DNA from 2 places in the Streptomyces sp. NPDC104367 genome. Region 1 is predicted to be linked to the other one. Evidence: riboswitches for the same ligand, from Rfam matches in the RefSeq annotation. Region 1 holds a riboswitch; the other holds the start of a gene.

Region 1 (4,400 bases):
TGAACAGGCCGACGGAGGCGCGGTCGCTGCCCTGCTTGGCCGCCTTGTCCTTGAACTGGGTCATACGGCCGGCCTCGCCGAAACCGGTGAGGCAGTTCATGACCCAGGCGAGCTGGGCGTGCTCGGGGACGTGGCTCTGCACGAAGAGGGTGCAGCGGTCCGGGTCCAGGCCGGCGGCGAGCAGCTGGGCGGCGGCGAGGCGGGTGTTGGCGCGCAGGTCCGCGGGGTCCTGCGGGATCGTGATCGCGTGCAGGTCGACGACCATGTAGAAGGCGTCGTGGGACTCCTGGAGGGCTACCCACTGGCGGACCGCGCCGAGGTAGTTGCCCAGGTGGAACGAGCCGGCGGTGGGCTGGATGCCGGAGAGCACGCGGGGTCGATCAGAGGCCATGCTCACCATTCTCTCAGAGGGTGAGGGTGGGAATGGCCCGGCGGTGGGAGGGCGGTCCCGGGGCGCGGGGGACTGCGGGCCGGTGATGGCCGTTCGCGCCCCGCGGCGGAGCCGCACACGGATGCGGCCCCGCGCCCCGGGAGGCAGGCCGGCTCAGCCGAGGTCGATCTCCGGGTACAGCGGGAAGCCCGCCACCAGGTCCGTCGCGCGCTGGGCGATCTCCGTCGAGACCTTCTCGTCCAGGACGTGGGAGGCCTTCGACGGGGCGCCGGACTTGGTCGTGCCCGGCTCGGTGGCGGCCAGGACGCGGTCGATCAGGCCCGCGACCTCGTCCATCTCGGCCGTGCCGAGGCCGCGCGTGGTGAGCGCCGGGGTGCCGATGCGGATGCCGGAGGTGTACCAGGCGCCGTTCGGGTCGGCCGGGATCGCGTTGCGGTTGGTGACGATGCCGGAGTCGAGCAGGGCCGTCTCGGCCTGGCGGCCGGTGAGGCCGTACGACGACTCGACGTCGATCAGGTTGAGGTGGTTGTCCGTGCCGCCGGTCACCAGCGTGGCGCCCCGGCGCATCAGGCCCTCGGCCAGCGCGCGCGCGTTGTCGACGATGCGCTGGGCGTAGTCCTGGAAGGCGGGCTGCCGGGCCTCGGCCAGGGCGACCGCCTTGGCGGCCATGACGTGCGGGAGCGGGCCGCCGAGGACCATCGGGCAGCCGCGGTCGACCTGGTCCTTGAGGGAGTCGTCGCACAGGACCATGCCGCCGCGCGGGCCGCGCAGCGACTTGTGGGTGGTCGTGGTCACGATCTGGGCGTGCGGGACCGGGTCGAAGTCGCCGGTCAGGACCTTGCCGGCGACCAGACCGGCGAAGTGCGCCATGTCGACCATGAGGGTCGCGCCGACCTCGTCGGCGATCTCGCGCATGATCCGGAAGTTCACCAGCCGCGGGTACGCGGAGTAGCCGGCGACGATGATCAGCGGCTTGAAGTCACGGGCCTGGGCGCGCAGCGCGTCGTAGTCGATCAGACCGGTGGCCGGGTCGGTGCCGTAGGAGCGCTGGTCGAACATCTTGCCGGAGATGTTCGGGCGGAAGCCGTGGGTGAGGTGGCCGCCCGCGTCCAGGGACATGCCGAGCATCCGCTGGTTGCCGAAGGCCTGCCGTAGCTCGGCCCAGTCGGCCTCGGAGAGGTCGTTGATCTGGCGGACGCCGGTCTTCGCCAGGAAGGGCACCTCGACGCGGTCGGCGAGGACGGCCCAGAAGGCGACCAGGTTGGCGTCGATGCCGGAGTGCGGCTGGACGTAGGCGTGCCGGGCGCCGAACAGCTCGCGGGCGTGCTCGGCGGCGAGGCCCTCGACGGTGTCGACGTTGCGGCAGCCGGCGTAGAAGCGGCGGCCGATGGTGCCCTCGGCGTACTTGTCGCTGAACCAGTTGCCCATCGCGAGCAGGGTCGCCGGGGAGGCGTAGTTCTCGGAGGCGATCAGCTTGAGCATCTCGCGCTGGTCGGCGACCTCCCGGCCGATCGCGTCGGCGACCCGCGGCTCGACCGCGCGGATCACGTCGAGGGCGGCGCGGTAGGCGGTGGACTCGGTGGACAGGGGCGCGGACTTGTCGGTCATTCGGGACCTCCGGACGTGGCGTTCGGCGTTCACGGTTGCGGCCCAGGCGCACGGCACTCGATCACGACGCGGGCCGCTCCCCGATGGTCGGTCCCATCCCAGCGCGCCAGTCACGGCCCGCTGGTCACATTACCGGGCACGCCGGGCCGGAGGGTCGTGGCGTCCACCAGTCGGGCAGGTGCAGAGGGTAGTAAAGGGGGGCATCTCGCCGCGTTCTCTGGAGTCGTCGTGACCACTACGGAAGCCCTCGTCGCCGCCGCCGAAGCGCACGGCGCCCACAACTACCACCCGCTGCCGGTGGTGATCGCCACGGCCGACGGCGCGTGGATGACGGATGTCGAGGGGCGCCGCTACCTGGACTTCCTCGCCGGGTACTCGGCGCTGAACTTCGGGCACGGCCACCCCCGGCTGGTCGCGGCGGCGAAGGCGCAGCTCGAACGGGTGACGCTGACGTCCCGGGCCTTCCACCACGACCGGTTCGCCGCGTTCTGCACGGAGCTGGCCGAGCTGTGCGGGATGGAGATGGTGCTGCCCGTGAACACCGGGGTGGAGGCGGTGGAGACCGCGGTGAAGACCGCCCGGAAGTGGGGGTACCGGGTGAAGGGGGTGCCGGCGGAGATGGCGAAGGTGGTCGTCGCGGGCGGGAACTTCCACGGGCGTACGACGACCGTGATCAGTTTCTCGACGGACCCGGAGGCGCGGGCGGACTTCGGGCCGTACACGCCCGGGTTCGAGATCGTGCCGTACGGCGACCTGACGGCGATGCGGGCGGCGGTGACCGAGAACACGGTCGCCGTGCTGCTGGAGCCGATCCAGGGCGAGTCGGGGGTGATCGTGCCGCCGGCCGGCTACCTGCCGGCGGTGCGGGAGCTGACCCGGGAGCGGAACGTGCTCTTCGTCGCCGACGAGGTCCAGTCGGGGCTGGGGCGGACCGGGCGGACCTTCGCGTGCGAGCACGAGGGGGTCGTCCCGGACGTGTACGTCCTCGGGAAGGCGCTGGGCGGCGGGGTGCTGCCGGTGTCGGCGGTCGTCGCGAGCGCGGAGGTGCTGGGGGTCTTCCGGCCCGGCGAGCACGGGTCCACCTTCGGCGGGAACCCGCTGGCCTGCGCGGTGGCCCTGGAGGTGATCGCGATGCTGCGGACCGGGGAGTTCCAGGAGCGGGCGGCCGAGCTGGGCGAGGTGCTGCACCGGCGGCTTGCGGAGATCGCCGGGAGCGGACGGGTGACGGCCGTGCGGGGGCGGGGGCTGTGGGCGGGGGTGGACGTCGATCCGGCGGTGGGGTCGGGACGGGCCGTCTCGGAGCGGCTGATGGAGCGGGGGGTGCTGCTGAAGGACACGCACGGGACGACCGTGCGGATCGCCCCGCCGCTGGTGGTGGAGGAGGAGGACCTGGAGTGGGGGGTCGAGCAGTTGTGGGAGGTGCTGAGCGGGTGAGGCACCGCGGTCAGCGTCCCGGCCGCGTCCCGTACAGGCCGAGTCCGGCCGTGGACAACTCGCCACCGAGGTGGGCGGGCAACGGCACCTCTTCGCCGTAGTTGCCATGGACGACGCTCCGGTACTCGCCCTCCCCGGGCCGGCCGAACAGCGACCACGTGCCGGTCCGCGGGTCGACCTGCAAGAGACGGGCGACGCCCGCGGCCGCGTACCACGCGGTCTTCTCGTTGATGCCCTTGAGCCGCTCGGACGGAGAGATGACCTCTACGGCCAGTTCGACCGCGTCGGAGTCGAGGAGCCACCCGTCGTCGTCCTTGAACGCACGGGGGCCGATGGTCAGGTCCGGGGTCGCGTAGTCGTCCGGATCATCAGGCATCGGAACGGACACGTTCTCGAACGCCTCGTACGAAGCCGAAAGGCCGGGGCGGACGGCATCGCGCAGGTCGATGACGATCCCGGCGCGCCTGCCGCTCGGGCTGGGCGACATCACGAGCGTTCCTCCGATGATCTCAACCTTCATGCCGGTGGCCTGCTCGATGCTCTCGGCGGCTTCGCGCAGGTGCCCACGGCGGACGGGAATCGGGTGATGAGCCGGGGTGCTCAAGGTGCCACCTCTTTCGTTGCCTGGCCGAAGCCCCCACGGGGAGTGTCTGCACGCTCACGCGACATGGTTCGCACTGTACGGCGGGGGATCGGGGGCAGGGATCTCAGCGATCACCGAACCGAGTGACCGTACCTGGTGATCCCAGCGGGCCGCCGTCCCGTACGACCAGTGGCTCCGCGGCGGGCACCCGCAACGCCGGGCCCTCGTCCAGGCCGAGCACGACGGTGGGACCACCCGCTGCGTCGGGCTCGGCGCGCATCGTACGGACACCACGCCACTCGCCCCGCACCCGCACCCGCACGTGATGCCCGGGACGCACGACAGCCGCCGCGACCTCTCTCCCGGCAGGCTCGGCCACGATGT
Region 2 (4,400 bases), on a different contig from region 1:
ACCGCCTGGCCCTGTCGGCCGGTGCCGCGCTCTCCCTGCTGACGGGCGCGACCGGGCTGCTGCTGCCCCTGGTGGCCAAGGGGTTGATCGAGGACCTGTCCCACGACCGTTCCATCACCGGCAAGTTGCTCGCCATGGCCGCTCTGGTGGTCCTCAACGCCGTCATGGGCGCGCTGGGTTCGTACGTGCTGCGGCGGACGGCCGAGTCGGTGGTGCTCGGCGCGCGGCGCACCCTGTCCTCGTATCTGCTGCGGCTGCGGATCGCCGCCGTGGACCGCACCGAGCCGGGCGACCTGATGGCGCGGATCACCTCGGACACCACCCTGCTGCGCGAGGTCACCACGGACTCGCTGGTCGCGCTCGGCACCGGCGGCCTCACCCTCGTCGCCACGGTCGTGATGATGGGGGTGGTCGACCCGGTGCTGCTCGCCGTCACGCTCGCGGTGATCGCCGGGGCGGGCACGGTGCTGGGCCTCATCGTGCCGCGCATCAACCGGGCGAGCCGCCGGGCCCAGGACGCGGTGGGCGTGATGGGCGCCTCGCTGGAGCGGGTGCTGGGCGCCCTGCGCACGGTGAAGGCCTCGGGCGCCGAGCACCGGGAGGAGCAGGCGCTGCACGCGGCCGCCGAGGAGTCCTGGCGGCAGAGCGTGCGCGCCGCCAAGTGGTCGGCCGCGGCGGGCAACACGGCGGGGCTGGCGATGCAGCTGGCGTTCATCACGGTGCTCGCGGTGGGCGGCGCCCGGGTGGCGACCGGCGCGATCGGGGTGGGCACGCTGGTGGCGTTCCTGCTCTACGTCTTCTACCTGATGTCGCCGATCCAGCAGGTCGTCGGCGCGGTCACCCAGTACCAGACCGGCGCCGGCGCGCTCGCCCGGATCCAGGAGGCGCTGCAACTGCCCGCCGAACCCGCCTCCGCACCGGCCGAGTTGCCGGCCCCCGGCGCCGAACCGGCCGCCGTCGCCTTCACCGACGTGCGCTTCCGCTACTCCGGCGAACTGCCCTACGTCCACCACGGGGTCAGCTTCGCGGTTCCGGCACGGGGCATGACCGCGTTCGTCGGCCCGTCCGGCGCCGGCAAGACCACCGTCTTCTCGCTCATCGAGCGGTTCCACGACCCCGAGTCCGGCGTGATCACCCTCGACGGCCGTCCCCTCTCCGACTGGGAACTGCCGCAGCTGCGCTCGGCCATCGGGTACGTCGAGCAGGACGCCCCGGTGCTGTCCGGCTCGCTCCGGGACAACCTGCTCCTCGGCAACCCGGAGGCGGACGAGGGCGCGGTGACGCGGGTGGTGAAGACGACCCGGCTGGACGGGCTGGTCGCGCGGCTGCCGCAGGGACTGGACACACCGGTCGGGCACCGCGGCACCAAGCTGTCGGGCGGTGAGCGCCAACGTGTGGCGATCGCGCGGGCGTTGCTGCGCCGGCCCCGGCTGCTGCTGCTCGACGAGGCGACCTCGCAGCTGGACGCGGTGAACGAGGCGGCCCTCAGGGACACGGTCGCCGACGTGGCGCGGTCGACCACGGTGCTGGTGGTCGCGCACCGGCTGTCGACGGTGACCATGGCGGACCGGATCGTGGTGATGGACGCCGGGGAGGTCCGCGCGGTGGGCACGCACCGGGAGCTGGTGGCGTCCGACCCGCTGTACGCGGAGCTGGCGGCGACGCAGTTCCTCGCCACCGGGCACTGACGCCGTCAAGGCGTCACGGCGTCCCACGGCGTCCCAATGTCACGGCGCCACGGCGGAGGGCCGCCCCTCGCGGGACGGCCCTCGGGATGCGGTCGGGACGGTCACTACCCGATACCCGGCACCAGGCCCATGACCGGCGCGGCCAGGTCGGTCACCTGGTGCAGCTCGCTCAGCTTGTGGACGTCGTTCAGTCCCTGCACCTGCTCCGAGACCTTCGGGATGCGGTCCTGGTACTCCACGGGGATGTCGCTGCGGGCCAGCGAGTCGAGCGTGCCGAGCGCGGTGAGCTTCCCGGGGTGCTGGGCGCTCGCGTCGGCCGCGTTCGCCAGCGGCGCGGCGAGGCCGGTGACCCCGACGGCCAGACCGACGGCGGCGACGATACGTCGTGTTGAGATCATGTCCTCAGCAACGGCCCCGGCGCCGGGCCGGACACGGGCTGCCGGCCGCCCTCACCCGTCAGGAGGAGCGCCGGCCCTGCGTTTGCCGAGCCCGGCGGGGCGGAGGACGCTCGTGGTGAGGGGCCCTCGCGGTCCGCTCCGCATCGGACCGCGGGCTCCCCCAGGAGGTCATCATGGGCACCGCGACAGGCTCCACCTTCGACACCGACACACTGCGCCGGGCCATAGAGGGGAACACCGGGAACACCCTTCTGTCGCTCTACGCGGACGACGCGGAGATCCGCATCGTCGACCGCAACACCCAGCCCAGCCGTCCCAAGGTCCTGCACGGCCGCAAGGACATCGCCGCGATGCTGGACGACGTCTACAGCCGCGACATGACGCACACGCTGGACCAGTGCATCGTGCAGGGCGACCGGGCCGCCTTCAGCGAGTCCTGCGAGTACGAGGACGGCGTCCGGGTGCTCGCCGAGTCGATGATCACGCTGCGCGACGGGAAGATCACCGAGCAGATCATGATCCAGGCATGGGACGAGTAGTCGCACGGACCGCGAGGGTCCAGGTCAGCTCCCGGTTGACCTGGACCTTCTCGGCGCGGGCCACGCTGGGACACGCCCGCCGCGCGCGTCCCCGGGCGTCGGTCCTGCTGCTGCGGGCGATCCTGCGGCACGCGCACCGCCGCGAGCGGCGCTGACCGGCTCGGTTACGCTGGGGGCGGACCGTGACTGGCGCTGAGGTGGAGCACCACCGGGGAGCGGTCCGCACTGTCGATGCCGTGCGCCTGGGCGATCAGAACCGATCGGCTCAGGAGTGTGCCCATGACCCAGGCCCGTCTCATGGACGGAACCGCCGTCGCCCGCCGTATCGTCGAGGAGAGCGCGCGGCGGGCCGCCGGTCTCACCGCACGCACCGGCGTCACGCCGTGTCTGGCGACCGTGCTGGTCGGCGAGGACCCCGCCTCCGTCACCTACGTCCGGATGAAGCAGAACCGCAGCCGCAAGGCCGGTATCGCCTCCCGGCACGTGGCCCTGCCCGCCACCACGACCACCGAGGAACTCGTCGGCACCCTGCGGGAGTTGTCGGCCGATCCGGCGGTGCACGGCATCCTGCTCCAGCACCCGGTGGGCGAACACGTCGACGAGCGGGCCGCGTTCGAGGCGATCGCGCCGGAGAAGGACGTGGACGGCGTGACCTTCGCGTCGTTCGCCGCCATGAGCTTCGGTCTGCCGGGCTTCGTCTCCTGCACGCCCGGCGGCATCCTGCGCCTGCTCGACGCGTACGGCGTCGACCCGGCGGGGAAGCGGGCGGTGGTCGTCGGGCGCAGCGCGATCCTGGGCAAGCCGGCCGGCATGCTGCTGCTCGCCCGGGACGCCACGGTGACCTACTGCCATTCCCGCACCCGGGACCTGTCGGCGGCCGTCCGCGAGGCGGACATCGTGGTCGCCGCCGTCGGCCGGCCGCGTCTGATCCGCGGGCAGGACGTCAAGCCGGGCGCGGTCGTGCTCGACGCGGGCTACAACGACGGGAACATCGGTGACGTCGACTTCGACTCCGCCGTCGAGCGGGCCTCGCTGATCACGCCGGTGCCGGGCGGTGTCGGTCCGATGACCATCGCCGTCCTGCTGGAGCAGACGGTCGAGGCGGCCGCCCGGCAGCTCGGGGTGTGAGGGTCAGCGCAGCCGGGCGCCGTACTCCATGACGTCCGCGGCCCGCACGCCGTACGCGGTTGGGCACCTCGTGGCGCCGTACGGCGGACCGGGGCCGGGAGCTGCGTCACGCGTACGAGCAGCGGTACCGGCGCTGCGCCGGCGGCGCCCGGTCTGTTTCCTGGGCCGGGCTGCGCCCTGCTCACCGCGGTGGTGCCGGCGGCGGGCGCCGGCCAGGACGTCTGCCGGGGGTGGACGACATGCCACTGGAGGTCGACGCCCCGGGTGTCGGCGGGCTGGGTGTCGCCCCGTGGCCGCGGCCGTGCCGGTGCCGCCGACGGGCACCGTGCCGAGGTCGACGGCGTCGCCGGTCAGGGCCGCGCCGGAGGGCCAGCAGGTGGCCGTCGCGGGTGTCGACGTAGACGCGTCCCCCGTCGGTGGCCGGTACCGAGAACTTCGAGGCCGTGCCGATCGGGGCGGACCGGAGCAGCTTCATGTGTCCGTCGACCGGTACGGCGCTGTAGGCGCGCAGTTGGGCGTTGGAGCCGCTGGAGCCGTCCGCGCGCACGGCCCAGACGACGGCCGAACCGGCGGTGGTGCCGGTGGAGGTGACGACCGGTGAGCCCGAGGTGTAGCCGAAGGTGTCGGTGCTGGAGCCGGTGTTGCTC

Evidence for each region. A riboswitch is a leader RNA that binds a small molecule or an ion and turns the genes downstream of it on or off. The one in region 1 is predicted to bind ZMP and ZTP.
Region 2: another riboswitch for ZMP and ZTP. It lies ahead of ACZ619_RS07810 (bifunctional 5,10-methylenetetrahydrofolate dehydrogenase/5,10-methenyltetrahydrofolate cyclohydrolase); the one in region 1 lies ahead of ACZ619_RS33825 (glycine hydroxymethyltransferase).

What each region holds. Positions count from the first base shown of each region.
Region 1 is NZ_JBVJND010000028.1:125,338-129,737, reverse strand. Features, by position in the region: gene trpS (tryptophan--tRNA ligase) at 1-391, opposite strand, end outside; gene ACZ619_RS33825 (glycine hydroxymethyltransferase) at 545-1,999, opposite strand; ZMP/ZTP riboswitch at 2,033-2,123, opposite strand; gene rocD (ornithine--oxo-acid transaminase) at 2,228-3,433, shown strand; gene ACZ619_RS33815 (Uma2 family endonuclease) at 3,444-4,037, opposite strand; gene ACZ619_RS33810 (ATP-binding protein) at 4,141-4,400, opposite strand, start outside.
Region 2 is NZ_JBVJND010000004.1:114,624-119,023, reverse strand. Features, by position in the region: gene ACZ619_RS07830 (ABC transporter ATP-binding protein) at 1-1,688, shown strand, start outside; gene ACZ619_RS07825 (hypothetical protein) at 1,793-2,086, opposite strand; gene ACZ619_RS07820 (nuclear transport factor 2 family protein) at 2,260-2,625, shown strand; gene ACZ619_RS07815 (hypothetical protein) at 2,613-2,780, shown strand; ZMP/ZTP riboswitch at 2,798-2,880, shown strand; gene ACZ619_RS07810 (bifunctional 5,10-methylenetetrahydrofolate dehydrogenase/5,10-methenyltetrahydrofolate cyclohydrolase) at 2,905-3,753, shown strand; gene ACZ619_RS07805 (hypothetical protein) at 3,935-4,400, opposite strand, start outside; gene ACZ619_RS07800 (hypothetical protein) at 4,399-4,400, opposite strand, start outside.